3 regions of the Dyadobacter subterraneus genome follow, and region 2 is predicted to be linked to each of the others. Evidence: riboswitches for the same ligand, from Rfam matches in the RefSeq annotation. Region 2 holds a riboswitch; each other region holds the start of a gene.
The links. A riboswitch is a leader RNA that binds a small molecule or an ion and turns the genes downstream of it on or off. The one in region 2 is predicted to bind thiamine pyrophosphate.
Positions count from the first base shown of each region.

Region 1: it holds a riboswitch for thiamine pyrophosphate, as region 2 does, so the genes downstream of both, IEE83_RS30760 (TonB-dependent receptor) here and thiS (sulfur carrier protein ThiS) in region 2, are expected to answer to the same signal.
Region 3: it holds a riboswitch for thiamine pyrophosphate, as region 2 does, so the genes downstream of both, thiM (hydroxyethylthiazole kinase) here and thiS (sulfur carrier protein ThiS) in region 2, are expected to answer to the same signal.

Region 1 covers NZ_JACYGY010000002.1:1,250,941-1,261,067, forward strand. The annotation lists gene IEE83_RS30735 (glycosyl hydrolase family 18 protein) at 1-853, shown strand, start outside; gene IEE83_RS30740 (hypothetical protein) at 874-1,569, shown strand; gene IEE83_RS30745 (serine hydrolase domain-containing protein) at 1,629-2,729, shown strand; gene IEE83_RS33495 (DUF1801 domain-containing protein) at 2,956-3,747, shown strand; gene IEE83_RS30755 (DUF433 domain-containing protein) at 3,792-4,031, shown strand; TPP riboswitch at 4,443-4,538, shown strand; gene IEE83_RS30760 (TonB-dependent receptor) at 4,667-7,126, shown strand; gene IEE83_RS30765 (hypothetical protein) at 7,445-7,729, opposite strand; gene IEE83_RS30770 (hypothetical protein) at 7,726-8,706, opposite strand; gene IEE83_RS30775 (T9SS type A sorting domain-containing protein) at 8,898-10,127, opposite strand, start outside.
Region 2 covers NZ_JACYGY010000001.1:5,254,950-5,265,076, forward strand. The annotation lists gene IEE83_RS22010 (SusD/RagB family nutrient-binding outer membrane lipoprotein) at 1-302, shown strand, start outside; gene IEE83_RS22015 (RidA family protein) at 342-806, shown strand; gene IEE83_RS22020 (amidohydrolase/deacetylase family metallohydrolase) at 1,108-2,388, shown strand; gene IEE83_RS22025 (RraA family protein) at 2,515-3,444, shown strand; gene IEE83_RS22030 (bile acid:sodium symporter family protein) at 3,534-4,640, shown strand; gene IEE83_RS22035 (GNAT family N-acetyltransferase) at 4,805-5,308, opposite strand; TPP riboswitch at 5,450-5,545, shown strand; gene thiS (sulfur carrier protein ThiS) at 5,612-5,815, shown strand; gene thiC (phosphomethylpyrimidine synthase ThiC) at 5,897-7,780, shown strand; gene IEE83_RS22050 (thiamine phosphate synthase) at 7,780-8,400, shown strand; gene IEE83_RS22055 (thiamine phosphate synthase) at 8,675-9,298, shown strand; gene IEE83_RS22060 (thiazole synthase) at 9,292-10,056, shown strand; gene thiH (2-iminoacetate synthase ThiH) at 10,049-10,127, shown strand, end outside.
Region 3 covers NZ_JACYGY010000001.1:755,098-765,224, reverse strand. The annotation lists gene tenA (thiaminase II) at 97-747, opposite strand; gene thiD (bifunctional hydroxymethylpyrimidine kinase/phosphomethylpyrimidine kinase) at 754-1,584, opposite strand; gene thiE (thiamine phosphate synthase) at 1,581-2,204, opposite strand; gene thiM (hydroxyethylthiazole kinase) at 2,592-3,389, opposite strand; TPP riboswitch at 3,471-3,563, opposite strand; gene hxpB (hexitol phosphatase HxpB) at 3,673-4,323, shown strand; gene IEE83_RS03305 (sensor histidine kinase) at 4,400-5,740, shown strand; gene IEE83_RS03300 (DUF1501 domain-containing protein) at 6,042-7,247, opposite strand; gene IEE83_RS03295 (DUF1800 domain-containing protein) at 7,268-8,671, opposite strand; gene IEE83_RS03290 (hypothetical protein) at 8,884-9,309, shown strand; gene IEE83_RS03285 (hypothetical protein) at 9,332-9,772, shown strand; gene IEE83_RS03280 (amino acid permease) at 9,840-10,127, opposite strand, start outside.

The sequences.
Region 1 (10,127 bases), on a different contig from region 2:
GGAAAATCTGGTACAATCCGCTAATACCATTGATTATAGTAAAATAACGCATTTGAATATTGCCTTTATCAATCCTGATTCTTCCGGAACCTTGCAGGGAACAGAAAATCTGAACGCAGTTGCCGCAATTGCGCATTCAAAAAATGTCAAAATAATGGCATCCATCGGCGGAGGAGGCGCTCCCAAATATTATCCTTCGTTTTTAATTGGGGATAAAAAGTCAAAACTGATAACAGATCTTGTAAATCTGGCTGTCGAAAGCAATCTGGATGGCATTGATGTGGACTTGGAAGGCGACCTTATTGATGCAAATTATGAAAACTTTGTAATCGATCTGGCGGCACAGTTAAAACTTAAAAACAAAATGATAACTGCTGCTATCGCAACGGTTTACAAAGATCAGTTTTCCGATAAAGCGTTGGCACAATTCGATTTTGTCAATATCATGTCTTACGACAGAACCGGTCCGTGGAATCCATCAAAACCAGGTCCGCATGCGCCTTATGAAATGGCCGTCGAAGATGTTGAGTATTGGAATAAAACACGTGGTATCACAAAAGAAAAACTGAGTCTGGGCGTTCCGTTTTATGGATATGGTTTTGGAGGAACAGCACCTGAAAGTATTTCGTGGAAAACCCTTTTGCTCAATTATCCAAATGCTGTTCAAACAGATGAATTCAACGTAAACGGCGGTACAATTTATTACAACGGAATTCCAACAATTCGTAAAAAAACTGCACTAGCTTTGGAGAAAACAGGAGGAATTATGATCTGGCAATTGTTGCAGGACGACAACGGGGCAAAATCGCTGTTGGGAAATATAGATGAAGTGATTCATACAAAAGAAAAATAATAAGTCATACGATCAGGAAAATGAATAAATACCTTATCCCTCTACTTTTTCTTTTGTTTTCTCCGGTATCGACGTTTTCTCAAAATGTTAAAATTCAGATCGTAGCCCCAAAAGAATTCATGGGACGAAAGGCAATTTTACTCACCCGGGAAAAAGGATTTGCTGCAATTGTACATTCCATTAAGCTCAATTCTGACATTTTTAATCTCCAAATTGCTAATGATCTTGTGCCCGATCTTTATCAACTGCATATTTCACAGGTTAAAGGATCACTTCTTTTTTTTCTGGAATCCGGGACAAAAATTCAACTGGATACTACGGATGTTTCAAAATCCATTGTAACAAATTCCAAAAGCAATCCGGAATGGAAATTATTTGAGGATAGCCTACAAAAACCTTATGATCAGCGAATTAATGATTATTCACAAGGTGAAAAACGTGCACGTAAGGAAAGAAATGCTGACAGTCTAAATTATTGGGTTGACAAACAAGCCATTGAAAAAGAAGATCTTGTCAGGAAAACGGGTGAATACATTGCCGGCCACCTGGATTCATATGTCAGTTTGTATTTGATGAAAATCAATTGGTATGCTTTTAAAAATGACAAGCTTTTTGAGAAATTGGACAAATCATTGGCCGTGCACAGGACATATAAATTTCTGGAAGAAAAAAATCGGAAAGCAGATAAAACCGGAGCTTTGGGTCATAACCTATAAGATTGAATTATAGGGCGATACCAATTTTAGTTATATATTATCCTGATAAAAATCCTCAAATGAAAGCCCTGCCTAAAAAATTGTTGTGGACCTTACTTATAGTTTTGGTTACTATTCTTATCTATACTTTATTACCGAGAGTTTGGTATAAGAAAAGCACTTACGGAACAGAACTTCCCCAATCTTCGCTATTGCCAGCAGCCATAAAAAACAATTTATCAAAATTCATCACAGATACTGCGCAAAATGCCCAGGCCGTGGTTGTTTTGCACAACGAAAAAATAATTCTGGAAGCAGGTGATACTGAAAAACTTATCAACTGCCATTCCGCCCGGAAAAGTATGATGAGCGTTTTATTTGGTATAGCAAAAGAAAAGGGATTTTTGACGCTGAATGAAACATTGGGCCAGCTAGGAATTGATGAAAGTAAAATGCCACTGACCGCGCAGGAAAAATCTGCGACTATCCGGGATTTATTAATGGCACGCTCGGGCGTATACCTTCCGGCGGAAGCCGAAACTGATTTTGCAAAGGCGCACCGGCCAAAAAGAGAGCAATACAAACCGGGAGAATTTTTCTTTTATAATAATTTCGATTTCAATGTCCTTGGTGCTATTCTTGAAAAAAAGACAGGGAAAACAATTGGTGAGTTTATGGAAAAGTACCTGGCTCAACCGCTAGGAATGCAGGAATTTGCACCTTCAAATATTGTCTACGGAAATCCATGGCCGGTCCGGAGCGACAATTCTGATTACCGGGTTTACTGGATGTTTCTCAGCGCCCGTGATTTCGCCAGAGTTGGTGCATTGGTAGCGCAAAAAGGGAAGTGGAATAATAAGCAAATTGTTTCGGCCCAATGGATTGAAGAAAGTACAAAAATGTATACTGATAGCCTTGATGAAAGTATGTGGCCGTTTGACGGTTATTCCTATCTGTGGTGGCTGGATAAAGATAATAACACAATCTGGGCAGATGGATATGGCGGACAATTTCTGCTCATTGACACAACCAGAAATCTTGTTTTATCACAGAGAAATTTCACAGGAAATTCTTTGATTACCTCAGGATTATTTCAATTGAAAAAGAAAAGGGATGGGAGTAGGAGACAGCTTATGTATGTGTATGATCATTTGAAAAATTATATCAAACCCAATAACTAATCCCAGCTTAAAGACTCCTGATTCATTAATTGTAAAAAATATCTGAAGCAGCGCTGATTCAATTCTGTGCTGCTTTTTTTGTCTGAGTTTCAGATACAAATTAACATTTCGATAATTTTTTGTATTTTTCTTAACAAATTTTAATCTTGACGGGAAATAAAACCTCTATAATTCAGTCGGTTACACATTTGTAAAAATATTGTTTGACCTTAATCCTCACACAGCCATGACAAAAAACAATCCTGATGTTGACAGCTACATCGCCGCCTTTCCAAAGGAAATCCAAAAGCTTTTGGAAGAAATGCGTCAGACAATCCGGAAAGTTGCACCGGATGCGGAAGAAAAAATCGGTTATGGAATACCGACATTTACTTTGAATGGGAATCTGGTTCATTATGCTGCTTTCAAAAATCACATTGGATTTTATCCCGCACCCCGCGGACTGGAAGCTTTTAAGAAAGAATTGTCAGGATATAAAGGTGCGAAAGGATCGGTCCAGTTTCCATTTGACAAACCACTGCCGCTTGATTTGGTAGCAAAAATCACAAAATACAGAATTGAACAAAACCTGGCAAAAGCAGATTCAAAATCTAAAAAGAAAACACCCGTAAAACCTCCCAAACTTTCAGATAAAGAACAGGTCACAGAACATATTCAAAAACTGGATCCTGAATTAGGAAAAGTGATTGAAGCGATACGAAAAATCATTTTAAGTACCGACAAAGAAATTGCTGAACATATCAAATGGAATAATCCCAGCTTTTATTATACCGGCGAAATGAAACCGTTTGAGCCGAAGGAGTATAAAAGAGATATCGTTGTAATGAACCTGCACAAAGGAAGAATCATGCTCGTTTTCCCAAGCGGCGCCAGGGTTAAAGACACAACAGGATTTCTTGAAGGAGATTACAAAGATGGACGAAGAACGGTGGTTTTTAAGGATTTGGATGATGTGAAATCAAAAGAAAAAACTTTGAAAAGTGTGGTGAAGGAGTGGTTGAGTTTGGTGGAGAAGTAAATTTGAATTAATCATTTATTAACTAAAATTTACTATTTTTAAGTATGGAAATTAAAACACTCGTTACAATAGACAAAGATATCTTAGGCGGTCAACCTGTCTTTGCGGGAACACGTGTGCCTGTTGAAACGCTGTTTGATCATTTGGAAGCGGGTGTTTCATTGGATGATTTTTTAGAAGATTTCCCGACTGTATCCAAAAGCCAGGCTATAGCAGTTCTTGAAACAGCAAATAAATTCCTTACTTCCAAAAATATCGAGCAGCTATATGCGACTGTTGCTTGATGAAACTTACCTAAGCGTTTAAAGCTTGATTTTCCTGATCATGAAGTTTTTACCGTTCGGGATAAAGAGTGGAATGGTGTGAAAAATGGAGAATTATTGAAGTTAATGCTTGAAGATAATTTTGACGTTTTGCTAACCTTCGACAAAAATCTCCAACATCAGCAAAAATTTTCCAAATACACGATCACCTTTTGTGTTAACAGCACATATCAATATTTACTCTGAATTAACTAAACTTTCGGATCAAATTAATAATCATTTAAAATCTGGACAACTGGCGCTGGGGCCAATTATTATTCAAGCAGATTGAAGATATTAGCACACTTATTTACGATTCGCGATTTGCAAATCAAAAATTAACATCAGTAATTTCCCCTTGTTTCCCCACTACAAACCACTTAACTTTACATCATAATCTCAAAGGGGTGCCCTACCTAACGGGCTGAGATCATACCCATATTACCTGATCCGGATAATGCCGGCGTAGGAAGAGAAAGCTAAACTTAGGACCAGCGAAAATCAACAAAAACATATTGATTTTCAAGCTCAATAAAGTCGGCTGAATCGAATAATTATATTTATTGAACCAAAAGGATAGGTGGCCCCTTGCCTGTTCGTAACAATTATTGATCGCAATGCGAAACGTTACGACTTGTCTTTTAACACTCGTTATCAGCACATTACTGAGCATATCTGTTTTTGCTCAAAAAACACTAACTGGTCAGGTTACCGATCAGGAAGATGGAAAATCACTTCCCGGCGCTACTATCCGCGCAGGAGAAATCCGCGGAACAACTACTGATGCCAACGGTAGATTTACGCTTCGAAATATCTCCGATAATATTGGCATATTGGAAATTTCTTACATTGGCTATCAAACGATAAAACTTGAAACTGCCAATTTTAGCGATGGAAAGCCGCTTGAAATAAAACTGCAAAAAAGCACATTCCAGGCTGATGAAGTGATTGTGAATGCAACCCGCGTTACTGATAAAACCGGGATGGCTTACACCAACGTGACTGCGGAGGCTTTGAACAAACAAAATCTTGGACAAGATTTACCTGTATTGCTAAATTTCACACCCTCATTGGTAAGTACAAGTGATGCGGGTGGCGGAGTTGGTTATACTGGAATCAGAATTCGTGGTACGGATGCAACACGTATTAATGTAACAGTGAATGGAATTCCTTATAATGACGCCGAAAGTCAGGGCGTTTACTGGGTTAATATGCCGGATTTCGCTTCTTCCGTGAGCAGTATTCAAATTCAGCGTGGTGTTGGAACTTCAACAAATGGCTCTGGTGCTTTCGGCGCAACGGTCAATATCAGCACCAACCAATTCCGCAAGGAAGCTTATGCGGAGCTTAACAATTCCTATGGTTCTTTTAATACTTTTAAAAATACCTTCAAAGTTGGCAGCGGTTTAATCAAGGATAAATTCACATTTGACGCCCGTTTGTCCCGCGTTTCTTCGGATGGTTTTGTCGACAGGGCTTCTTCGGAATTACATTCTTACTATTTGTCAGGAGCCTATTTTGGCGGAAAAAGTTTTGTTCGGGTGAATGTTTTCTCGGGAAAGGAAAGAACTTACCAATCCTGGAATGGTGTTCCGGAGGCAAAACTCAGGGGCGACCGCGAAGGGATTTTATCTTATATCAATCGCAACGGACTTGATGAGCAGGATGCACAAAACCTGATCAATTCCAACGACCGAACTTACAATTCCTACACCTATAAAAACGAGGTTGATAATTACCGTCAGGATCATTACCAGGTTGTAACTTCTCACACGCTTTCTAATAATCTGACTTTAAACGTTAACGGTTTTCTGGTGCGCGGTCTTGGTTATTATGAGCAGTATCGTAAAAATGACAGTTTCAGTAATTATAATTTGCCTGATATAATTTCAGGAAGTGATACCATTTCAGGAACGGATCTGATACGCCGCAGATGGCTTGACAATTATTTCTACGGCTCCACATTTTCGCTGGACTATAACAGTTTCAAAAAGCTGACTGCCAGTGTTGGTGGTGGTTATACTTATTATACCGGTGATCATTATGGAGAAATTGTCTGGGCCAGAAATGCCGGTGCTACTGAAAACGAACAACGTTATTATTTCAACAAAGGCGTCAAAAAGGATTTTAATATTTATGGAAAACTTTACTATCAATTCACTGAAAAGCTAAATGCTTTTGGTGATCTGCAATACCGCAGCGTAAGTCATAAAATTGATGGCAAGGATAATGAAATGGTCCAGATGAATTTTGACCAGTCATATTCCTTTATTAACCCAAAAGCAGGTATAACCTATCAATTGGCGCCGCAAAGTTCTGTTTATGCCTCGTACAGTGTTGGTAATAAAGAGCCAAACCGCGACGACTTTGCAGCTTCCACAACCCGACTTTTCCCAAAAAGTGAAAGGCTAAATAACGTCGAAGCCGGATTTCGTCTGCAACAGGGAAAATGGATGGTAGCGGCAAATTACTATCTGATGCATTACAAAAATCAGCTGGTACTAACCGGCCAGATTAATGATGTTGGAAATTCTATCCGTGTGAATGTGCCAAAAAGCTACCGGACAGGAATTGAGCTAGAAGGAGCCGTTGCTTTTAATTCACACTTGAAATGGAATGCCAACGCAACATTCAGCCAGAATAAAATTGCCAATTTCACCGAGTATATTGTCAATTATGACACCGGCGGTTATGATATGGTTAATCATGGAAAGTCGGATATTTCGTTTTCTCCGAATGTAATTGTAGGAAGTCAGTTTACTTACAGTCCGCAGAAAAACCTGGAATTTGCTTTATTGACCAAGTATGTTGGCAAACAATATCTTGATAATACTTCGACTGAAACGCGTCGTCTTGATGCTTATTTCACAAATGACCTACGCCTTACTTACACGGTCAAGCCGAAATGGATTAAAGAAATCTCGTTTAATTTTCTGCTCAATAATATTTTCAGCGAACGTTATGAATCGAATGGATACACTTACGGGTATATCAGCGGAGGTGCTTTGACACAGGAAAATTTCTATTTCCCGCAGGCAGGACGCAATTTTTTAGTTGGAGTGAATTTCCATTTTTAGAAATTTACAAAGGATTTAAAAGCAAAAGAGAACGTCTATGGCGTTCTCTTTTGCTTTTAAAATAGTTCGGTGCGCTGCACCTAAACCTTCGGATTTGCAATTCCTGGCTAGAAGTATTACGGTGCTCTGTACCTTAAAATAAATACTTACATCGTTATCTTCTAAAAATATTTTGATGCTCTGCACATTAATCCTGGAAAATTGATATTGCCACAAAATACGATTATCAGAGAGGTGCGGAGCACTGTGATATTTGTAGCATATGAAATCTGAAGTGGAAATAAGGTGCGGAGCACCGTAATAATTAACGCTCCGATATCAACTCAAAAGCTCCATTTCCTTCAACATTTCAATATACTTTTCTCCATTCAACCGACCAGAAAAAAAGCTGTCTGCCATTTTTCCATCCGTCAATTTCAATTGACTGGAAACTGTTTCCATCAATTCCGGACTTAGCGGTGCTTTTCCCAGATATGTAAAAACAGCTTGTTTTTTCCCGTCAACAACCAGATAATGCAACTGGTGATGTTCTTTCTCCGAGAATAATTCAAAACCTTGTTTTTGTAATGCTCTCTGTATATCCTTACTTTTTCTTGCTTTCATTTGATTGCCTTAACGATGGTCAACAATTTATTTTTCAGGATAATGGCTTCGTTTGAAAGCACTTCATCCTGTTCCAAACCAAAATTTTGGTATAAGGCGTGGAAAGTAAAATTGAATGCTGCCTCAGCTTCTTCTCTCGTCGTTCCCCAAACGCAAATATCCAAAGGCTGGAATGCAATTACATAAGCCTGGTTTTCAAAGTTCACTTCACAATTCAGCTTATCATGAAGCACATATAATTTTTCGTCATACTTAATGATATCCGGACTATAAGGATATGTCCCATGTTCCATTTCTTCGATCAAAAGAACCTTTTTAATATCCTTTTTGCTCAAATCAGCTGATGCATCCTTTCCTCCGATTTTGGCATATATTTTGGCAAAACGGTAAACAGTTTTCTCCTTTTTTACTTTTGCTTTTTTTGGAAAATACAAATCGGTAAAACTCTTATCCGGCGTTCTCAGGTTTAGTTTTTTCCCTTTGGCATCAATCAGAAAAAGTTTAAACGGGCGGTCGGACGAAGTTGCGGTGAAAAGCGGTTTGTATATCCGGTTTCTTTCTTCGGGCGAATATTTATCGATCGCCTGATTCATATACTGTGGTTCTTCAAAATTCCCGAACAGAATATTTTTCTTGAATTCCGAAAAGGCATTTCTTTTCCAATCGTCAATATCGGTTGTAAAAAGGCTTGGCGGCTCTACAATATTGGAAGCAACAGCGGCTTCGAAACTGCTGAATTTAAGATCGACAATTAATAATTCCAGTTCCTTTTTCAATCCGTCCAAAACCTTTGGAGACTTTTCATAGGCTGCCCTGAACTTGTCATTCTTCAAAAATTCTATTTCAATAAAATTCAGAAATGAAGTATTTAGATTATTTAAAACCGTGATAACGGAAGATAATCTTGCCGTATGTCCGGCAGTTTGTTGAGGGTCAATCTGAAACCTAAAAGCAATTCTCCTTAATTCTTCCAACATTATAAAACATCCTTTAATAAATAGGTAACCACAAAGATCATTGTATCTGGCAAAATAATGGCACTTCAGACAAAAATAATTTGAACTTTTTGCAAGACTTAAATAAAAGAAGACTGCCTCGTTGCAAGGCAGTCTTCTTTCATAATTATGCAATTCAAAAATTCCAGGGGCTGAAATGTCTTGACTGTTTACTAGTGACGAATCACAATTTTGTTCGAATTTTGAGTGCCGTCGGTTCTTAAAACCTTTACAATATACAATCCATTGGACAATCCTTCTACGTTGATTCCTTTTGTCGGAGAAATCGAGTTTGCCTGCTGAACAATCTGCCCGTTTGAATTAAAAATTGATAACTCCTTAACACTTTGGTTAGAAACATCCTGCACAAAAAGTTCGTTGGAGACAGGGTTAGGGAAAAGCGTTACAGCAAGATCTTTTCCATCAATTGATACGCTCTCAATACGGCTGTATGCGAACGTGCCATCCTTATCCACCATTTTTAACCGATAGTAATTAGTACTGTTTTTTGGATCAGTATCAGTAAAGTCATACCTTTTAATTTCTGAACTTTCGTTACCTGCCTGAACTTTTCCTAAAACATTCCATTGTTTAGCGTCTGTACTGTGTTGAATATCAAAATAATCACTATTTTTTTCCTGCGTAGTAGTCCAATTTAAGACAACGCTTTTAGTTGCTTCGGAAGGTTGAACTTTTGCTGAAAAACTTGCCAGTGTTACCGGTAAAGGATCAATTGTGTAAGTGTAAATAAGACAAACTCCTCCTAGTGCATTCGTTACTTCCTGGCTTGAAGTATTACCCCCCGAATTTGTAATGGTTTTTGAAGCAGTTCCCGATATTGGAAACGTGATAGTCCCGGTTCCGATATAATTTGGATTGAATGCTGCAATATTTGTTGTACTTGTTTTTCCGGAGGTAATATCAAAATAGGATAGCGATGTTCCCGCTGCTATATCTATAGGGTTTTGATTATCTGCATTTTCGTCTTCATCGTTAGCAAATACTTTGGTTGTGACAAGATTAGACAAAGTCGCAGCACTAAATGGATTTCCAATTTTAACGCTTGCACCGATTATTAATTTTTGGATTTGCGAAGTCGTTGTCGTTGATACTACAATAGTAGGGTTCGCAACCAGCGCTGATGAAAAAACCTGCACGCTCGACAAAGTTGCAAGAGAATTAATTGGAATAGCCTTATCAACTGTTACAGACTGGGTGGTAAAAGGTGTTAATGTTGGTACCGAAACATTACAATTAGTAATCGTATTTGTGTTTCTTGTTAACGTTAGCCCACCATCAGGAGCTGTATTTTCACCTGCCGACGCAACAAATGCTGCGGATGGATTTACGGTTTTTGCTGTAAACCCGCTTGTTGGGAATTCGTAATTCACAATGTAGCTAAC
Region 2 (10,127 bases):
TGACTGCAAATCCTTACAAAACATCGGGTTCTGTTGACGAACAAATCGAGCAGATCAGTACTCAGAAATGGGTAACCTTGTTTTTGGAAGATGAATACGAAATCTTCTCTAACTGGAGACGCACAGGATATCCTAAACTGACACCGACAAATTACCCAGGTAACCTTACAGGTGGAAAAATTCCAACAAGATTCCAGATCCCGGATTCAGAAGGAATTTATAACGAGACAAATTTCATCGAAGCAAGAACCAGACAAGGTGGTACAAACAACCTTTCCAGTGTAGTTTGGTGGGATAAATAAAAGCCGCAAATTCAATTTTTCTCAATTAATAATAGCCGTATGAAAACAGAACGCAGATCAATCCTTAAAAAATTATTCGCCTCGGTAGCCGGTGTAACAGGACTTGGCATGGCATCTTCACAAGCGAAAGCACTTGAAGCTGCACCTGAAAAGGAAGTTGGAAATGTTGTTAACCACCAGGATGTACCACTGTTTTCAGGGCATACAAAATTCAATAATCTTGTTTTTATAGCAGGTAAAGGCGCCCACTTTGAGGGCGATATTACAGCCCATACAAAACATGTTCTGGATGAAGTTGAAAAAGAATTGATTGCCGCTGGCTCTTCGATGCAAAAAGTATTAAAAGTAAGCGTTTTGCTTCATGACCTGAATGATTACAAGGCAATGAACGAAGCTTACAAAGGCAGATTTGGCGATAAGCCACCAGTGCGCACAACGGTTGCCGTTTATGGCGGAGTACCGGGAAACTCGCTTGTGGAAATAGATTGCATCGCCTACATCTAGCCGAAAGGTAAAGTATCACTGAGATGATCTTCGGATTTCTCAGTGATATTTTTTCTGTTTACGCATTCCTCTTCCCTTAACCATTTCTTAACTTATCTGTTTTCAAAACGATAAGAACCTGACCAACCCGTTATTGCCTGCTCACTCCTGAAATTAAAAAGTATCCGGTTTCATAATTATTAATTCTTTTTGGGAAATTATTCGTTTAGAATTGATAAAATATTACCAGTTAATCTAACCGCTCTGTGCTTATTACGGCAACAAAACAGTAAATTTGATACTTAATTCCTAATCCTTCAAAATGAAAAAAATAATTCTTTCCATGGGTCTTTTAATGGCCTGTTGCAGCATTTCCGCGAATGCTCAAAAATACACCATCATTATCAAAGGAGGCCACGTTATTGATCCGAAGAATAATATCAACGGTATCATGGATGTTGCTTTAAACGGTGACACCGTTAAAAGTGTAGCCAAAAACATTGATCCGAAACTTGCCGCACAGGTTGTTGATGCCAAAGGAATGTACGTTACTCCGGGATTAATTGATATGCACTCGCATAACTTTTACGGAACAAAAATGGATCAGACGTACAGCAACGGACCTAACGCATTGCCTCCGGACGGTTTTACTTTTCGTACCGGCGTTACTACGGTTGTAGACGCAGGTTGTGCCGGTTGGAAATCCTTTCCTGACTTCAAAAAACAAACCATAGATATTTCAAAAACCCGTGTTCTGGCATTTCTGAATATTGTAGGAGAAGGAATGCGTGGCGGAACATATGAGCAGAATATCGCTGATATGGATCCTGAAAATACAGCACGCGTTGCCAAAGAAAATCCTGACTATGTAGTTGGTGTAAAACTGGCTCACTTCAACGGCCACGACTGGACGCCAACTGACAAAGCTGTGGCAGCCGGAAAACTCGCCAATATTCCTGTTATGATTGATTTTGGCGGAAGCACTCCCGTACTTTCAATCGAAGAATTATTCATGCAGCACCTTCGTCCGGGTGATATTTTCACACATTGCTTCGGACAATTATCAAGTCGCGAACCAATTCTGGATGTTAAAACCGGAAAAATTAAACCATTCGTTTACGAAGCTCGTAAAAAAGGAATTCTGTTTGATGTGGGTTATGGTGGTATCAGTTTCGCTTTTTCTCAGGCAATTCCGGCTGTGAAAAGTGGATTTTATCCAAATACAATCAGCACCGATATTCATACGGGAAGTATGAACGCTGCGATGAAAGATATGCTGAATGTGATGTCCAAATTCCTGGCTATGGGTATGGATCTGCAAAGCGTTATCAAAGCGAGTACCTGGGCTCCTGCACAGGCAATTCACAGAGAGCAGCTTGGAAGCTTAACCGTAGGCGGACTAGCCGATATCGCAGTTTTACGCGTCTTGAAAGGAAATTTCAGCATGAACGATACCGGTGTTTTTGGTTTCTTTGATTATACCGGAACAAAAATTACGGGTAAAGAAAAACTGGAATGTGAACTGACAATCCGCGCCGGAAAAGTGGTATATGACCTGAACGGAATCACCTCGCCTATCGTCGTTGCTTCAAAAAGAAATTAATACAATCTAGTAAAATTCGGGATATCCGGTCTTTTCTCATTTGGGTTACAAATTGATACATTATGTATCCGGTTTGTAATCCAAATTTTATCTTGCCGGCCCTTCATAAATTGCAATTCCATTGAAATGAAAATTAAATCCATTGTTGCCGCAGCATTATTTTTAAGCTTTAATTTTTTCAATTCTCTTCACGCCCAAACCATATCAAAAGAAGAATTGATTTTTTTGACTTCTGAATGGAAAGGCGAACGTTTCCCTGACGGAAGACCAAAAGTGTCTGATGACTTCATTCGCCGGGCAAAAGAAATTGCCATTGAAGAAGCCTGGGTTGTGCTCCAAAATGAAGGTTATAATTCTCAGTTTGATGCAAACTGGAAAATGATCCATCAGGATGTGACTATCGCAGGTCGTGCACTTACTGCACAATTTATGCCTTCCCGCCCGGATGTTGAAAAAAATATAAAAGAACGGGGTGCAAAAAATGGCCGTATCGGAAATACCAACTCGTGGCCGATAGACCAGCTTTCCAAAGGTGATGTTTACGTTGCTGACGGTTTTGGAAAAATTGCCCAGGGTACTTTAATCGGTGATAATCTTGGAAATTCAATATTTGCAAAATCAGGAAACGGCGTTGTTTTTGATGCCTCAGCAAGAGATTTGGAAGGTTTGTCAAAAATTGAAGGTTTCAACGCATTTGTCCGTGACTGGGATCCTTCTTATTTGAAAGATGTGGTTTTAATGGGACTTAATACGCCTATCCGCATCGGAAGAGCGATTGTTTTACCGGGAGATCTAGTTCTTGCCAAAAGAGAAGGTATCATTTTCATCCCTGCGCATTTGGTTGAAAAGGTAGTTTTAACCGCTGAATTTATCGCGATCCGTGACAAATTCGGAATTCAGATGTTGAAAGAAGGAAAATACACACCGGGACAAATTGATAGTCAGTGGTCAGACAAATTAAAAGATGATTTCCTGAAATGGCTGGATAAAAACCCAAAAGAAATTCCAATGAAGCGTTCTGAACTGGACGAATACATGAAGAAAAGAACCTGGTAATAAGTCTTGGGAAAAAGTAAGAAATACATATTTCCTGCTTTTTTCCTAAAAATGCACCTTTTTTAAAATTGCATAATTAACATAAGTTTATGAATATTTACAAGCTTCTATCTGGTGTTGCTATTTTGTGTCTGGTTGTAGCGCTTTATCTTACAGTAACAGGAAATCTGGCTCAGGCGGGCCCGTTTTTTATTGGCTTTTTCTTAGCATTGGCCATAAGTTTCAGAGGGTCGGAAACTTTGAAAGGATTTACTTATACAACGATTATTTTTGCAGCCGTTACTACTGCTTTATATTATCCTCAATATTTTCAGCAATATGATGGTTTCAAATTTGCAACGCTGATTACGCCATTAATCCAGATAATCATGTTTGGAATGGGGACTTCGATGAGTTTTGAGGATTTTGTTGGTGTTGTAAAAATGCCAAGAGGTGTTTTTATCGGTGTTACAAGTCACTTTTTAATCATGCCGCTTTTGGGTTTTACACTGGCAAGCATCAGCGGTTTTCCAGCTGAAATTGCAGCCGGAATTATCCTGATCGGTTGTTCTCCAAATGGTATGGCGTCCAATGTAATTTCCTATTTGGCAAAAGCAAATCTTGCATTATCTATTACAATTACTGCAATTTCAACCATGCTGGCTCCTTTAATGACGCCAATGCTGATGAAATTATATGCCGGTGCTTTTGTTGAAATTGATATGCTGCATATGATGTGGGATATTGTTAAAATGGTAATTCTGCCAATTGGTGCCGGATTAATTTTCAACAAATTGTTTCACGGAAAAGCAAATTGGCTGGATACTGCAATGCCTTTGGTTTCGATGTCAGGAATTGCATTTATTATTGTGATTATTACGGCGGCAGGAAGGGACAGTCTTTTGACGATCGGGCCGGCTTTAATAGGACTGGTGTTGATTCACAATCTTTTGGGATATACGCTTGGATATTTCTCGGGGAAACTATTCAAAATGAGCGAACGAGATTGTCGTACAATTGCCATTGAAGTTGGTATGCAGAATGGCGGATTGGCGTCAGGAATAGCAAAGGAAATGGGAAAAATGGCGACAGTAGGTTTGGCACCCGCGGTTTTTGGACCATTAATGAATATTACCGGATCAATCCTCGCATCTTATTGGCATAGAAAACCTACGGGTGACGAAGCCACGTATGTAGAAACCGGACGAGCTCATTAAAAATATGACGCCCTTTCATAGCCCTGAAAGGGCGTCATATTTTAGGATAGGGCAACGCCCTATGAGAACGATGATGTGAATTCGGAATTGTATAATTCCCATATCCCAAATCAATCGGGCGATGCCCGATTCTAAGATATTACGCCCTTTCAGGGCTAATTTATTTAATCTTCTTTCAGGATTAATTGCATGAAGACCAGGTCCAGCCATTGGTCAAATTTATAGCCAACCTCTCTCAAATATCCTTTTTCTACAAATCCATATTTTTCATGAAATTTGATGCTACCGCGATTTGTGGCGTCGATTCCTGCAATCATGGTGTGCAATCCGGATTCTTTTGCGCGCTGAATTAAACTTCCAAGCAACCTGCCTCCTACTCCTATTCCACGAGATTTGTCATTCAGATAAATCGAATGTTCAACACTGAATTTATAGCCGATTTTCGGACGAAAAATACTGTAAGATCCATACCCGATTACTTCCTTCTCAAATTCAGCTACAATTACCGGCATACCATCGTTTATCATTTTTTCAAACCAGGCAGTCTGTTCTTCCAAAGTTCTGATCTCGTAATCATAAATGGCAGTAGTTTCTAAAATAGCTTGATTTACAATTTCCAGTATAGCCGGTAAGTCTTTCGGAGCAGCATTTCTGATGATAAGATCCATTAAAAGCAGATTCTTTATGAGGTGTTAATTTGACAAATTCAAAGTTACCTCATAATTAGCAAAACTTTCACAGTTTCCCAACCATCAAAAATCAGCTTTAAACTTTTATTTTTTGAAACTCCGATTTTTCCAATAGCTTTACGGAAACTTTAGGGGTGTCCCGTATGCGGACTGAGATAATACCCTTTGAACCTGATGCAGTTAGTACTGCCGATAGGGAAAAGTAAGAGATACTGCTATTGTATCTTAATGAATCTTTCCAAGGTCCATTCCTGAAGTTTTTCTCATAAAACATTATTCAGAATGGAAATCAGCATTAATCAGCAACGTACAGAAATTCCCGAACGCTCTTCGGTTGAAGAACTTTTGTCTTCCTTGTTTGCAGATTCCTCCAAAGGAATCGCTATTGCGATCAATCAGGCCATTATTCCAAAAAAGGAATGGCCTCTTCACATACTCAATCCCAACGATAAAATCACCCTGATCAAAGCTACACAGGGAGGTTAATCAAACTAATATCCTGAACGAATAAACCAATTTTCAACTATCCATCTGGCTAACAGCTTAAAGCCAAAAGCTATTCCATCCATGAAAACTGAAAAAACACCAGACACAGAAGTAATTTCAAGAAAACCTTTTCCAAAATCCAGGAAGATTTATGTGAAAGGAAAAATACACGACATTTCCGTCGCCATGCGTGAGGTATCTCTTAGCGATACAAAAGTGCATGGAAAATTGGGATTGATTGAAAAAAATCCATCCGTTACCATTTACGACACCAGTGGTCCATTTACAGATCCCAACATAGAAATCGATGTAAAAAAAGGACTTGAACCATTAAGAGCTCCCTGGATTTTAAAACGTGGAGATGTGGAGCAGCTTGAAACCATTTCGTCAGAATACGGAACACAGCGCAAAAATGACAAAAGTCTGGATGCTTTAAGATTTGCCCACATCAGTAAACCGTACCGTGCAAAAGCAGGTCAAAATGTTTCTCAACTGCATTATGCCAAAAAGGGAATTATTACGGCTGAAATGGAATATATAGCGATTCGTGAAAACCAGCGGATTGAAGAACAGATTGCAGAACTAAACGGAAAATCAGGAATTCTGGCACATCAGCACGCCGGACATAGTTTCGGAGCAAATACACCAAAAGGATTTATTACGCCGGAGTTTGTACGATCAGAAGTAGCTGCGGGTAGAGCCGTAATTCCGGTTAATATCAATCATCCGGAAAGTGAGCCCATGATTATTGGCAGAAATTTTCTTGTCAAAATCAATGCAAATATTGGGAATTCAGCTGTAACATCCAGCATTGAAGAAGAAGTGGAGAAAACGGTTTGGGCTTGCCGCTGGGGAGCTGATACGATCATGGATCTTTCGACAGGAAAAAATATTCATGAAACCCGGGAATGGATTATCCGCAATTCTCCTGTACCGATCGGCACCGTTCCAATTTATCAGGCGCTTGAAAAAGTGAATGGAAAAGCCGAAGATCTTACCTGGGAATTGTTCAGGGATACCCTAATTGAACAGGCGGAACAAGGTGTTGATTATTTCACAATTCATGCCGGGGTTTTGCTGAGATATATTCCGCTAACAGCCAAACGGATCACAGGAATTGTTTCCCGTGGCGGTTCAATAATGGCAAAGTGGTGTCTTGCCCATCACAAGGAAAACTTTCTCTACACCCATTTTGAAGATATCTGTGAGATCATGAAAGCGTACGACGTCGCATTTTCTTTGGGTGATGGTCTAAGACCGGGCTGCATCGCAGACGCCAATGACGCCGCACAATTTTCTGAACTGGAAACTTTGGGTGAATTAACAAAAATTGCCTGGAAACATGATATCCAAACCATTATTGAAGGCCCCGGCCACGTGCCTATGCATTTGATAAAAGAGAATATGGAAAAACAACTGGAACATTGTCAGGAAGCTCCATTTTACACTTTGGGACCATTAACAACCGACATTGCTCCCGGTTATGACCATATTACCTCTGCAATAGGTGCAGCGATGATTGGCTGGTTTGGAACGGCGATGCTTTGTTACGTTACACCAAAAGAGCATTTGGGTTTGCCTAATAAAAAAGATGTAAAAGACGGTGTGATCACGTACAAAATCGCTGCCCACGCCGCAGATTTGGCAAAAGGACACCCAGGAGCGCAATATCGTGACAATGCATTAAGCAAAGCAAGATTCGAATTCCGCTGGGAAGATCAGTTCAACCTTTCACTTGATCCGGATACCGCCAAAGAATTCCATGATGAAACATTACCCGCCGAAGGTGCCAAAATCGCTCACTTCTGTTCTATGTGCGGACCGAACTTCTGTTCGATGAAAATCACACAGGATGTTCGTGATTATGCCGAAGAAAATGGTTTGATGGAAGAAATGGCACTGGAAGAAGGTATGCAGGAAAAAGCAAGAGAATTTGCTAATAAAGGCAGCGAAATCTACTTATAATGAAACTATTAGCCATATCCAATCCTGAATTTATCCCTGACGAGGCTGAAATAATAAACAGTCTTTTCAGGGAAGGATTGGTGTGTTTACATATCCGAAAACCCGAAAGTAACCCGGCTGATTTTAGGAATTTATTAAGTAAAGTCCATGCGGATTTTCTCGACAGAATTTCAATTCACCAGCACCATGATCTGGCCGGAGAATTTGGGATTAAAAGGCTTCATTTTACTGAAAAAGAAAGAAAATCAGTATCGACGGAAATTCTGGAAAATTTAAAGTCCGGTGGTTTTCTGCTAAGTACTTCAATTCATGATTTATCTGAATTGAAAATTCTTTCCGGGCTTTTCAGCTACACATTTTTCGGGCCGGTGTTTAACAGTATTTCAAAATCAGGTTATCAAGGAGTTCTGAGTCATGATTTTTTCATTGAACCTGAAATTAAAAAAATACCAATTATTGGATTGGGCGGAATAAATCGTCGAAATCTTCAACAAATAGAAAATATGAATTTTGACGGAGCCGCTATTTTGGGAACGTTGTGGGAGAATCCGGAAAATGCTATTATGAGTTTTCGGGAATTACGGGAGTTGGTGAATTTTATCAATCAATCTGAAACATAACAATTAACACGAATCAATTAATCATATCAACAAACACACCGGGGATCACACCAACATAACACCGTGCATCACACCACTACCGGGCGAAGCCCGGTGCTAAAATATGTAAGCCCGTTGGGCTTTGGCACATCCCGAACATTTGGACAAGCACAACCTAATTATGACCTAAATGTTCGTAATCTCCATGACCCTAACAGGGTCACATATCTTAGCCCGGGGTTTATACCCTGGGATTTTAGGGTAATCGAAATCAATCCACAAGAAATAAAATCAAATGATAGAAAAACTCCAGTTCATATCAAACCAAACCAAAGAAATCACCCACCTCGAAAGCATCCAAACCGCACTCGACGCAGGCTGTCGCTGGATACAACTGAGGGTGAAAAATCAATCTTTTGAAGACGTTTTAAATCTTGCAGAAAAAGCCAAGGTCCTTTGTGACAGCTATCAGTCCAAACTTATAATCAACGATTTCCCATTTATCGCAAAAGAAATCAATGCTCACGGTCTGCATCTCGGACTTAATGATATGCCTATTGAAACGGCGAGAAAAATAGTTGGAAAAAACATGATTATAGGCGGGACTGCCAACACATTTGAACATATCGTAAAAAGAATTAACGAAGGAGCAGATTACATAGGATTGGGCCCTTTCCAGTTTACCTCAACCAAACAAAATCTCAGCCCGATTTTGGGATTAGAAGGTTACAGAAATCTAATAAAGTCATTAAAAGAACTTGGTTTATCAATTCCAATAATTGCAATCGGCGGGATTACACAAGAAGATGTTGCACCAATAACCAAAACCGGAATGTACGGAGTAGCCATTTCCGGCTCAATTATTAATTCTGAAAATCCGCGAAACGTGGTTTACAAAATCAAAAAAATACTATGTTAAAAATAGCTGACAAAGAATTTTCATCACGACTTTTCACGGGAACCGGGAAATTCAATTCTTCAAAATTGATGGAAGAGGCGCTCATCGCATCCGGCTCCGAATTGGTAACCGTTGCACTTCGAAGAGTTGATATGAACAATGCGGACGATGATATTTTAATACATCTCAAACATCCGTCTATTGACTTATTACCCAACACATCCGGTGTCCGCACAGCCAAAGAAGCAGTTTTTGCGGCACAACTTGCAAGAGAAGCTTTGGAAACCAACTGGATAAAACTCGAAATTCATCCTGATCCAAAGTACCTGATGCCCGATCCTATTGAAACCCTTCTGGCAACTGAAGAACTGGCAAAACTGGGTTTTGTAATTCTTCCCTACATTCACGCTGATCCGGTTTTGTGCAAGCGACTTGAAAATGCGGGCGCTTCCGCAGTGATGCCATTGGGATCACCCATTGGAAGCAATAAAGGCTTGAAAACGATTGATTTTCTGGAAATCATTATTGAGCAGAGTAAAGTTCCGGTGATTGTCGACGCTGGAATTGGCTCACCTTCGGATGCCGCAAAAGCAATGGAACTTGGTGCGGATGCTGTTCTGGTCAATACCGCGATTGCCATCGCTGGAAATCCGGTTCAGATGGCGATTGCTTTTAAAATGGCCGTAGAAGCTGGAAGAATGGCTTACCATGCCAGATTAGGAAAACAAGGAAATTTTGCCGTGGCAAGCAGCCCGTTAACCGCCTTTTTAGATGAGTAGTTTTAAAGATTTATTCGAAACATATACCTGGGATGATGTTAAGGAAAGTATTTATTCCAAAACAAAAAACG
Region 3 (10,127 bases), 4.5 Mb from region 2:
AATATGAATTACACACACAATTAAAATAACCGTTCCAAAAGTGGCAAAGCATAGCAATAAGAGCGTTCGCCTGCAATTTAGAAAACGCAATTTTTATTAAACCTTCCAGTTTTCGAGCTGATACGCACTATCCCAAAAAACGTATTCAAGTTTGGAAGCGATTATATAAGCTTCTGTCATTTTTTTCCTCACATTTTCCGAAGCATTGTCCGCCAGATTGTTACAAATCGACAACGCTTTTTCAACGGATGCGGCAAATTCTTCCCCTGCATAAGCGTCAATCCAGTTTTGATATGGATTTGGAGAACTCTGATGTGCATAAATATAGTCGCCGATTTTCTTGTAAATCCAGAAACATGGAAGTAGAGCTGCTACCGAAACTTCGAAGGATTCATAAGCCGCTGCGGACAACAAGTAATTGGTGTAAGCAAAACAGCCGGGAGCTTTTCCGCTATCAAAATCAATGATATATTCTTTGAAATAACTTTCATGTAAAATTCGCTCAACGATGATCGCGTTTTGGGCAAATTGAAGAAAATCGAGCAATTCCTGACTTGTTCCGGCCCTGGTTCCCGCAGTTGCAAGTGCCTTCGCGAAATCAGCGAGATATAATGAATCCTGATAAATATAGAATTTGAATTTTTCAACCGGCAATGTTCCGGTTTTCATTTCCTGATTAAAAGGATGATCCTGAATTTTATTATAAATTGGTAATGCCTCGTTCCAGAGATGATCTGTAAATTTCATAGGATGTTAATTATCGTAATTTCGGATTTGCATTACTTGTGGAGAAAATGAATGATTTAGCGGACCGGAGCCCTTGCCGGTTGTAATATTTTTCCCTGCTTCAATCGCTCCGGCGATATAAATTTTGGCCAAACGGATGGATTCGGTTAGTGAATTTCCAAGCGCGACATAAGTTGCAATGGCAGAAGAAAGTGTGCAGCCAGTCCCGTGGACGTTTTTACTTTCGATATACTCACTTTCAAAAATCTGAGGTTTCTCCCCTTTTTGAACAAAAACATCGAATAATTTGGGAGCGATTAAATGTCCACCTTTTAGTAAAACGGCCTGACAACCTTTTTCAATCATTTCCTCAGCAGCGACTACCATGTCATCCGTATTACCGATTTCTCTTCCAACCAGAATTTTAGCCTCATCCAGATTCGGTGTAATTAAGTCTGCGCGGGGAAATAATTCTTTCCACAAAACATCAATAGTTTCATCCTGAATCAGTTTTGAACCACTTGTTGAAACCATTACAGGATCAAAAATCACAAATCCGGGCTTAAAACGATCGAGAATTTCTGCGATTATCTCGGCCGTCTCAACGGTATTGATCATACCAATTTTGACTGAATCGATCATGATATCTTCAAAAACGGCTTCCAGCTGAGATTTCAAAAACGCACCTGGCACCGGATGAATGGCCCTGACTCGTGTTGTGTTTTGCGCAGTCAATGCCGTGATCGCAGAAGTGCCATAAGCACCCAAAGCTGCAATTGTTTTAAGATCGGCCTGAATTCCGGCACCTCCCCCGCTATCGGATCCGGCAATGGTGAGTACTGTGGGATAGCGCTTCATATTTTATTAGTGTTGTTAATCATGGATTTTAAAAATTTCGCGGCTTTGAAAGGTGAAGCCGCACTGCAAATGGCTGAAATAACTGCAATGCCTTCTGCTCCATTGGAAATTGCCTCGACAACATTTGATTCATTTAGTCCGCCGATCACCACAAGTGGATTTTTGCTGTGCGCTTTAACCCATTTTAAACCGTCCATTCCCCAGGGCGCCAAAGTATCTGTTTTTGAAGGAGTTGAAAATAATGGACTCACGGCGAGGTAAGTTAAATTAAGATTTTCAGCCTCAATTACATCTTCTTTTGTTTCAGCTGACAGACCGATTATTTTATCTGGCGGCAATAAATCTTTTAATATTTCATAAGGCATATCACTTTGTCCAACATGAACACCATCAGCATCGCAGGCCAATGCAACATCTACCCGATCATTTATGATTAGCGGGACATGATATGGATGAAGTATATCTTTCATCTTTTTCGCCCGGTCAATGAAAGCACGGGTTCCCAAAGATTTTTCCCGAAGCTGAACCATGGTGACGCCACCTTTTACGGCTTCTTCCACAACCCGGAATATGTCTCTGCCGAGGCAGGCATTTTCATCGGTTACGAGGTATAGTTGCATAAATTCTATTTTTTGTAATTCAGGAATTTACGGAGGTTGGTTGAGTGTATTATGTCACCCCTCCGGGGTTTTGGAACGGTTCGTTAGATTTTTTTAATATAATAATTTCATCCCTTCGGGATTGTGGCTAGTTGAAAGTCATAAATGGTACAATCCGAAATTGAATTTGATATTTTTCTTGCAATTGAATGAATCGTATTGTCTTGGAAAAGATTTTTCGAATCATTGCCCAAATCATAGAAAGTCAATTGGTTAAAATCCCGAAGGGATGACATTTTTATAGAAAAGATATTACGATCTGTTTTTTACAACCCCGACGGGGTGACATAATCATTCAACCAATTTCTCTACATTATTTGCTGACCAAATTCTAACGTTAATCAAAAACTATAACAACCTTACAACCGCCAATTCCACCAGCTCTTCCGGCGACAATTCCGATAATGAATCCAAAAACGCAATTTGAAATGACCCCGGTGATTTTGTTTTTTCAAATGCTTTTTCACCACAAACACCCATCATCGCGGCCGCCGAAATGGCCGCTTCAAAACCATCCTCCTGAATTGCGAAAAATGCTCCCGCAATGGCTGAAGCAGAACAACCCATACCTGTAACTTTGGTCATAAGCGAAACGCCATTATCAACGTAAGCTACTTTTTCACCGCTCACGATCACATCCGTCGCACCACTCACACTAACCACGCAGCCATATTTTTCGCTTAACAATTTCGCAGCTTGCAAACTATCCGTCGAATTTGCCGTACTATCAACTCCTTTTGTCTGAATGTTACTTCCAGCCAAAGCAAGGATTTCAGAAGCATTTCCACGAATTAAACTGGGAGACGCTGTATTCAATAATTCTGAAAGTGTAACATTCCGGTAAGCCGTAGCACCTGCACCAACCGGATCCAGAATAATGGGTTTTCCAAATTTCACAGCAGCCAGCATCGCTTTTTTCATTCCTTCCACCCAGATCGGTGAAAGCGTTCCGATGTTAATTACCAAAGCGCCGGCAATGGCAACCATATCTTCAACCTCTTCCACAGCATGCGCCATAACCGGAGAAGCACCAATCGCCAGGAGCGCATTGGCGGTGTAATTCATCACAACAAAATTTGTAATATTATGAACAAGAGGCGATTTTGCTCTTAATTCAGTCAGGTTCTCTGCAAGATTTAATTTCATTTTTACCGGGTTTTGTAAGAAAACAAAACGAATGGACGCCTGGACAGCTGTACCCGGAATTGAGATAACAAAAGTGAAAACTTCTGTTTAAACGCTTTTTCCTACGACAGTACAAACTGTTTCAGGTTCAAAGGGTATTTCTCAGTCCAATTTCGGACACCCCTAAAGCCATTCTTATCTGCGAATGTAGTAGTTTTGGTCATTATTAAAAACTGAAAGTGTTTTTAACACCGGTTTTTCTTATCCTTGCTATCTCACATCTAAATTTCTATTTTTTTTACTAATGATTAAAGCGGCAATATTTGACATGGATGGATTGCTTATCGATTCAGAACCAATCTGGACCGAAGCGGCAACCGAAGTGATGCAAAAAGTTAATTTCAAACTTACACACGACCTGAAACTTCAGACAACCGGCTTGTCGATAAAATTATTTCTGGAATTCTGCTACCGCATTCAGCCCTGGAACACGCCGGACCGCGCTGAACTTGAAAATGATATTTTAACTATCGCACACAAAAACATTATTGCAAACGCCAAAGCGATGCCCGGCGCGATTGACCTGATCAAAAACCTTCATGCTGAAAAAATAAAACTGGCCGTTGCTTCTGCTTCTCATATGGAGTTGATTGAGGCGGTTTTGCGCAGACTGGAAATCATTGATTATTTTGATACCTGGCATTCTGGTGAACTGGAAGAGCATACCAAACCACATCCGGCAGTATACATTTCGACGGCGGCAAAACTGGGAATTCCTGTGCATGAGTGTATTGCATTTGAAGATTCTTTTACGGGTCTTCGTTCTGCTTATGCTGCTAAAATGATCACTATTTGTGTTCCAAATCCGGAAGTTTACGACGATCCGAAATTTGATCTTGCCCATTACAAATTGCGCTCACTGGAAGAATTTGATATTCTGGCGGTTGGAGTTTAAGAATAAATGCGATATTAGTCCGGAAGAAAAATTTTCTTCAAAGAGAGTTCCTTAGCCATAGAAAAATCAGATCAGCATGACCGGTCTCCGCCATTTCAGTATTATGATTGCCGTCCGGATAACAGTTATTATTCTGACAGTTATCCTTTTGTTCCGGTTGGTTGAATTTCATACCAATGAAGGTCTGATCTATATTTTGGGCTCGATCGTGGTTTTTGTTCAGGCTTCTTTACTTTACAATTATGTAACGAAGGTGAACAGAAAGCTAATCTATTTTCTGGAATCCGTTCGCTATTCTGATTTTACGATCAATTTCCGGGCGGACAATACCATGGGTACGACCTTCAGGGAATTGAATCAGCAGTTTAATGAAGTTTTACAGGCCTTTCGTCAGGCAAGGGCAGAAAAAGAAGCCAGTTTGCAATATCTGAATACAATTGTTCAGCATATCGGAACTGGTTTAATCACTTTTGACGGCACTGGCCAGGTTAATATTATCAACAGCGCAGCTTTACGGATGCTTGGCATTTACCGGCTTCACCAGCTTAGCGAACTGGAAGATAAACATCCCAGATTGTACGAATTGCTGGCCAATCTGAATTCCGGTGTCCGTGAATTGTACCGTACGCCGGCAGACCAGCCTCTTGCTTTGCAGGGAGCCGCTATTCAAATGCATGGAAAGTGGGTCAGGATTGTGGTTTTGCAAAATATCCAGACTGAACTTCAACAACAGGAAGTTGAATCGTGGCAAAATCTTACCCGTGTTTTACGTCACGAAATCATGAATTCCATGACACCGATTGTCTCACTGGTTGGAACAATGCGGTTGATTGTTAATGAAGATATTGAACCAAGTACTTCAAATCACGAAGCTGTTGGTGACCTTAAAGAAGCGCTTCAAACGTTGGAAAAAAGAAGCAAAGGCATGATGCAATTCGTAAATGCCTACCGCGATTTCACCACATTACCAAAACCAAATTTTTCCACATTAGCCGTTAAAGAATTGCTCCATGATGTGATGCAGTTATTGCAAACTGACCTCACAGCAGCTGGTGTTTTATGGCAAATTAATATCAAGCCGGAAACACTTTCGCTCAAAGCAGACAGCGCACAGATCCAGCAGGTTCTGATCAATCTGATCAAAAATGCTTCTGAATCCTTCACATCGCAAACCAGCCGGATGATTTCTATCAATGCTTATGTGACGGATGGCGTTACGGTAATTGAAGTGGAAGATAATGGTGATGGAATTGAACCAGAAGCGCTTGACAATATTTTTATCCCTTTTTATACCACGAAGAAAACGGGGTCAGGTATTGGACTAAGTCTTTCCCGTCAGATTTTGCAGCAGCATGGCGGACAATTGAATGTGAGGTCTGAGGTTGGGAAGGGTACTGTTTTTTCTTTGGTAATTTGATAGGTTACACGGAGAACCACTGAGCGGACGCCGCGCGGGTTAAGAAGAGATACATAGAGTTTTTTATAAAATTCAAATTCCATCTTCATAAGCAACTTTTTGTTACCCGTCCGACGGTAGAAAAAACCGTCGGACGGGTGGCTAGTGAAATAAACTTTGGAACGGGCAACCCGTCGGACGGCTTTTTCCGCCGTCCGACGGGTAACAAAAAGTTATTACTGGAAGGTCAATCTCAAAACAAAACCTCCGTGTCCCTCCCTTTTTAACCGCGCGGAGTCCGCTCTGTGTCCCTCTGTGAAACCTAAACCAACCCCTGCAAGCCCGAAAAGCTTTTTCCCAAAACCGCCACATCATCCGCATTCAGCCAATCTTTCAACAAAGAGGAATACAAATCCCTGAAATCTAGCGTGTAACGCAAATCGCCACCATCCAGATCCACCAGATTCGGAGCTTCATTATACACTAGGGAACCACGAGGCGGACCGCCGATCAGAAATACGTTATTTGCCGTCCCATGATCCGTTCCGTTGCTCCCGTTTTGTTTTACCCTCCTTCCAAATTCACTAAAAGTCATGATCATTGTCCGGTCCAGTTGACCTTGTTTTTTCAGGTCATCAACAAAAACACTTACCGCATCGGCATATTGTTTTAATAATTTATCCTGCTGATTTCTTTGTCCCACATGCGTGTCAAAACCAGAAAGTGAAACGTAATAAACCTGAGTATCCACACCGGAAACAATCAATTCAGTTATCGTTTTCAAACTTTTTCCCAGTTCAGTATCCGGATAATCGCTGTAACTTCCTTTGACCTGACCTTTTTGATATAGATAATCTGCACTGGATTCGGTATCCGCCAGTGTTTTGTATAAATAACTTACCTGATCATGATCATCCTCGGAATGATGGATTGTTTTCGCAAGATTCCCGGCCATTCCGTTTTTTGTTTGGCGATATAGCTTTTGCGGATCCAGCATGGCTAATCCGTTTGCCTTGCTTCCTTTCATTGCCAAACTTAGCGTATCGTCAATTTCGAGCATATGATGCGGTTTTATTTCGCAGCCTGCACAGGTAGAATCCAGGTAACGGCCAAGCCAGCCGGTATTTAAATATTGATCCGCATTACTCGCTGTTTGCCAGATATCCATGGATCGGAAATGTGATCGATCCGGATTTGGATACCCTACATTATTCAAAATCCTGACCCGGCCATCATCATAAAGTCTGCGGAGAGATTCTAATGCAGGGTTTAAAGCTATTTCATCATTCAACGTTAATATCTTTTCTTTTTCAATCGCCAGAACAGGTCGTTCCCGATAATAAATATCATTGCGATATGGAATCACTGTATTCAATCCGTCATTGCCACCAGACAACTGGATTACAACCAGAATCTTTCCATTTGGATCTGCGGAAATTCCAGCTTCATGCGCTTTCAGAAATTGTGGAATCATCATCGTTCCGGCTGTTGCCAAAAGCGAAGTTCTTATAAAATCACGTCTTTTCATTTCGATTTTATTTAATGAAATTAACTGATTTGATATTCAGGTAAGCCCATAATGGCTAATGTCAGTTTCCTTATGTACTGCGTCCTGTCGGCAACAGCGGTTTCTTTTCCCGTAATTACAGCCATAACTGTTGGTGCCGGTTTTACTGCCAGCAATGTCCCGCATAAAAAATCAGGTAATTTCTGATTATCAATTGTTTCAAAACGTTTTGCCCATTGATCCCAATCGACATCGATTTTAGAATTTTCACCTTTCTTCTTCACTGTCTGATCATTCACATCGCCACTTTCTTTGGCTTGTATTTTCTGCGTTGTAACGCCCGCCATCAAATTCGGAAGCTGCATCCTGAATAGTAAACTTGAACTATCAATCCAGTTTCTGCCTCCAGGCCAGCCAGCAACATTGGGAGGATAAAAGAGAATTTGACCCAAAACTTTTTGGATATACAAAACCGGATCTTTATTGATAAAATCTGCATTTAATGTACGCTGAATACCAATAACCAACTCAACCGGCGATTTTATCAACATGTTTTTTGAGGCATCATCATAAAACCATTTGGCTGTAAAAATGTTATGCATCAGCTGGCTGATGTTGTAACCGGATTTGTAAAAGTCCTCAGACAAGTCAGCAATTCGTTTCTCGTCAGGAATTTCACTCACAAAATTCCGGTAAATTTTAGCGGTTATAAATCTTGCCGTTTGTTTTTGTTCCAGGAGAATTTTGATAATATCCTCACCCTGAAAATTACCGGTTTTGCCAAGAAAATTTTTCGTATCACTATCATGTACTTTTTCCCGGAATTCAAATTCACCTTTGGTATTAAATCCCCAACCGGTAAATGCCCTTGCGCCTTCCTTTACATCTTTCTCAGTATAATTTCCTCTGCCAAGCGTGAACAGTTCCATGACTTCCCTGGCAAAATTTTCATTCGGTTTATTTTTTCTGTTTTGCTGGTTATTGAGAAATTGAAGCATAGCAGGTTCTTTTGAAACTGCCATCAGCATTTCACCAAAATTACCAAGTGCATTTTTCCGTATCGTGTTTAGATAGCTTTGCACAAAAGCAGAATCCTGCACACGACAAGCAAAGTGGCCGTGCCAAAAAAGTGACATTCGTTCCCGTAGTATTGTTTCAGCTTTTGCCATTTTGGACATCCATGCCAGATTCAGTTCCCGGATTTCTTCACGGTTTTTCTTCATCTTTTCTTTTTTCACTGCATCCGGGTCGGGCGACATCATTCCTTCGCTCATCAGCGGCGGCTCGGATTCTTTACTTACCGTTTCAATCGGTGTGAAATTCTCGCTGTCGTGAAAAAGTTGGCTGAGCGCTTTTTTGATAGAAATATCTCTATCCGGCAAACCTCCAAACCCCGCTCTGCGGTACAAATGAAGTACGTCATTACTTATTTTTAAATCTTTCATAAGAACGTATTTTATTGTTGGACTGACCAAATAGCCAAAGGTTTAAGCCGGCAAAAATTCTATTTTAAATAATTAACAATCAAATCAATAAGAAATCATCATGCTTCGTTCATGAAATATTATTATATTTTATCAATAAATATTTCTATCAAAAATGAGAGGTAATTACAACCAATTTTAATATTTATCAGTCTTATTAAAAACGAAGAAAAATGAGAAAAATATACTTTATCTTGTTGGGAGGATTTCTGCTTTGTGCCTGTCAAAAATCGTCGGTAGATAAAAAAGAAGAGGGTTTGATTCGTTATAAAGAAACCGTCACGATCAACGATGTACCGCCGGCATCACTTACTTTTTTTGAGGTATCAGATAGTCGTTGTCCCGAAGGAGTTAATTGTCTTGTTGCCGGTTTCGCTCAGGTCGATCTGTCCCTGGATGGCGTTACCACTGAGGGAAGAATTACGAATCATGTAAAAATGTGTATTGGATGTGGTGAAATCGTGCCGGACACGTTGGACTATAATTTCGCAGGTCAGGGATACCGTTTTATTTTGAAATCCATATCACCTTTGACAAAGCCACAAACCGAAGTAAAAAAAACAGATTATGCAATTTCTCTTGATATTAAAAAGATTTAACACGCAATTTCGAAGAAAAGATATGATACAGAATTCAATTTACTTTCTGGTTTTGCTTGTGGGACTTTCGTCCTGCAAAACGGAAAAAGTAGCGTTACAGGAAGGTACAGTATTGTTAAATTACCAGAAACCACTAACCATTGATGAATCGACAAAAACGGTGGCAACTTTTACAGAAGTAGCCGACTCACGTTGTCCAGAAAATGTCAATTGCATTTGGAGCGGTTCTGTAACGGTTGATCTTTTGCTGGATATCCAAAGCCAGAAATCGCAAAAAGCGGTTCAACTTTGTTTGTATTGCATGGCTGGAAAAGACGGAACCAAGATTCCGCCCAGTTCAGATGTAAATTTAGGTGGTGAAAAATATAAGATCGAGCTACAATCCGTAACCCCATCTCCAAATACGGAAGTCCAAAAGAAAAAGGAGGACTATGTTATTTCAATCAAAATTAATAAAGTATAAAACAAAAAAATGGAATACCGGATTGAGCAATCAACTCGATATTCCATTTTATCATTCACTCAATCTATCATTCAACATTCCCTGCCAGCTTGCTCTTTTTATATCCGTAACTGAAATAAATAACAAGTCCGATCGCCAGCCAGATTACGAAAATCAGCCAGTTGGACGCGCCAAGTTCAGTCATCAAATAAAGATTTGTAAGAATTCCGGCAACCGGAAGGATGGAGAAATTATGCTTAAAGCTAAGTACTGAAAGGATGATCCAGGTTATCCAGAAAATGACAGTCAGGAATTTGTGTTCGAAAATTTCACTCACTGTCAATCCTTTCCATTCTGCCACAATATCCTGGCCGTA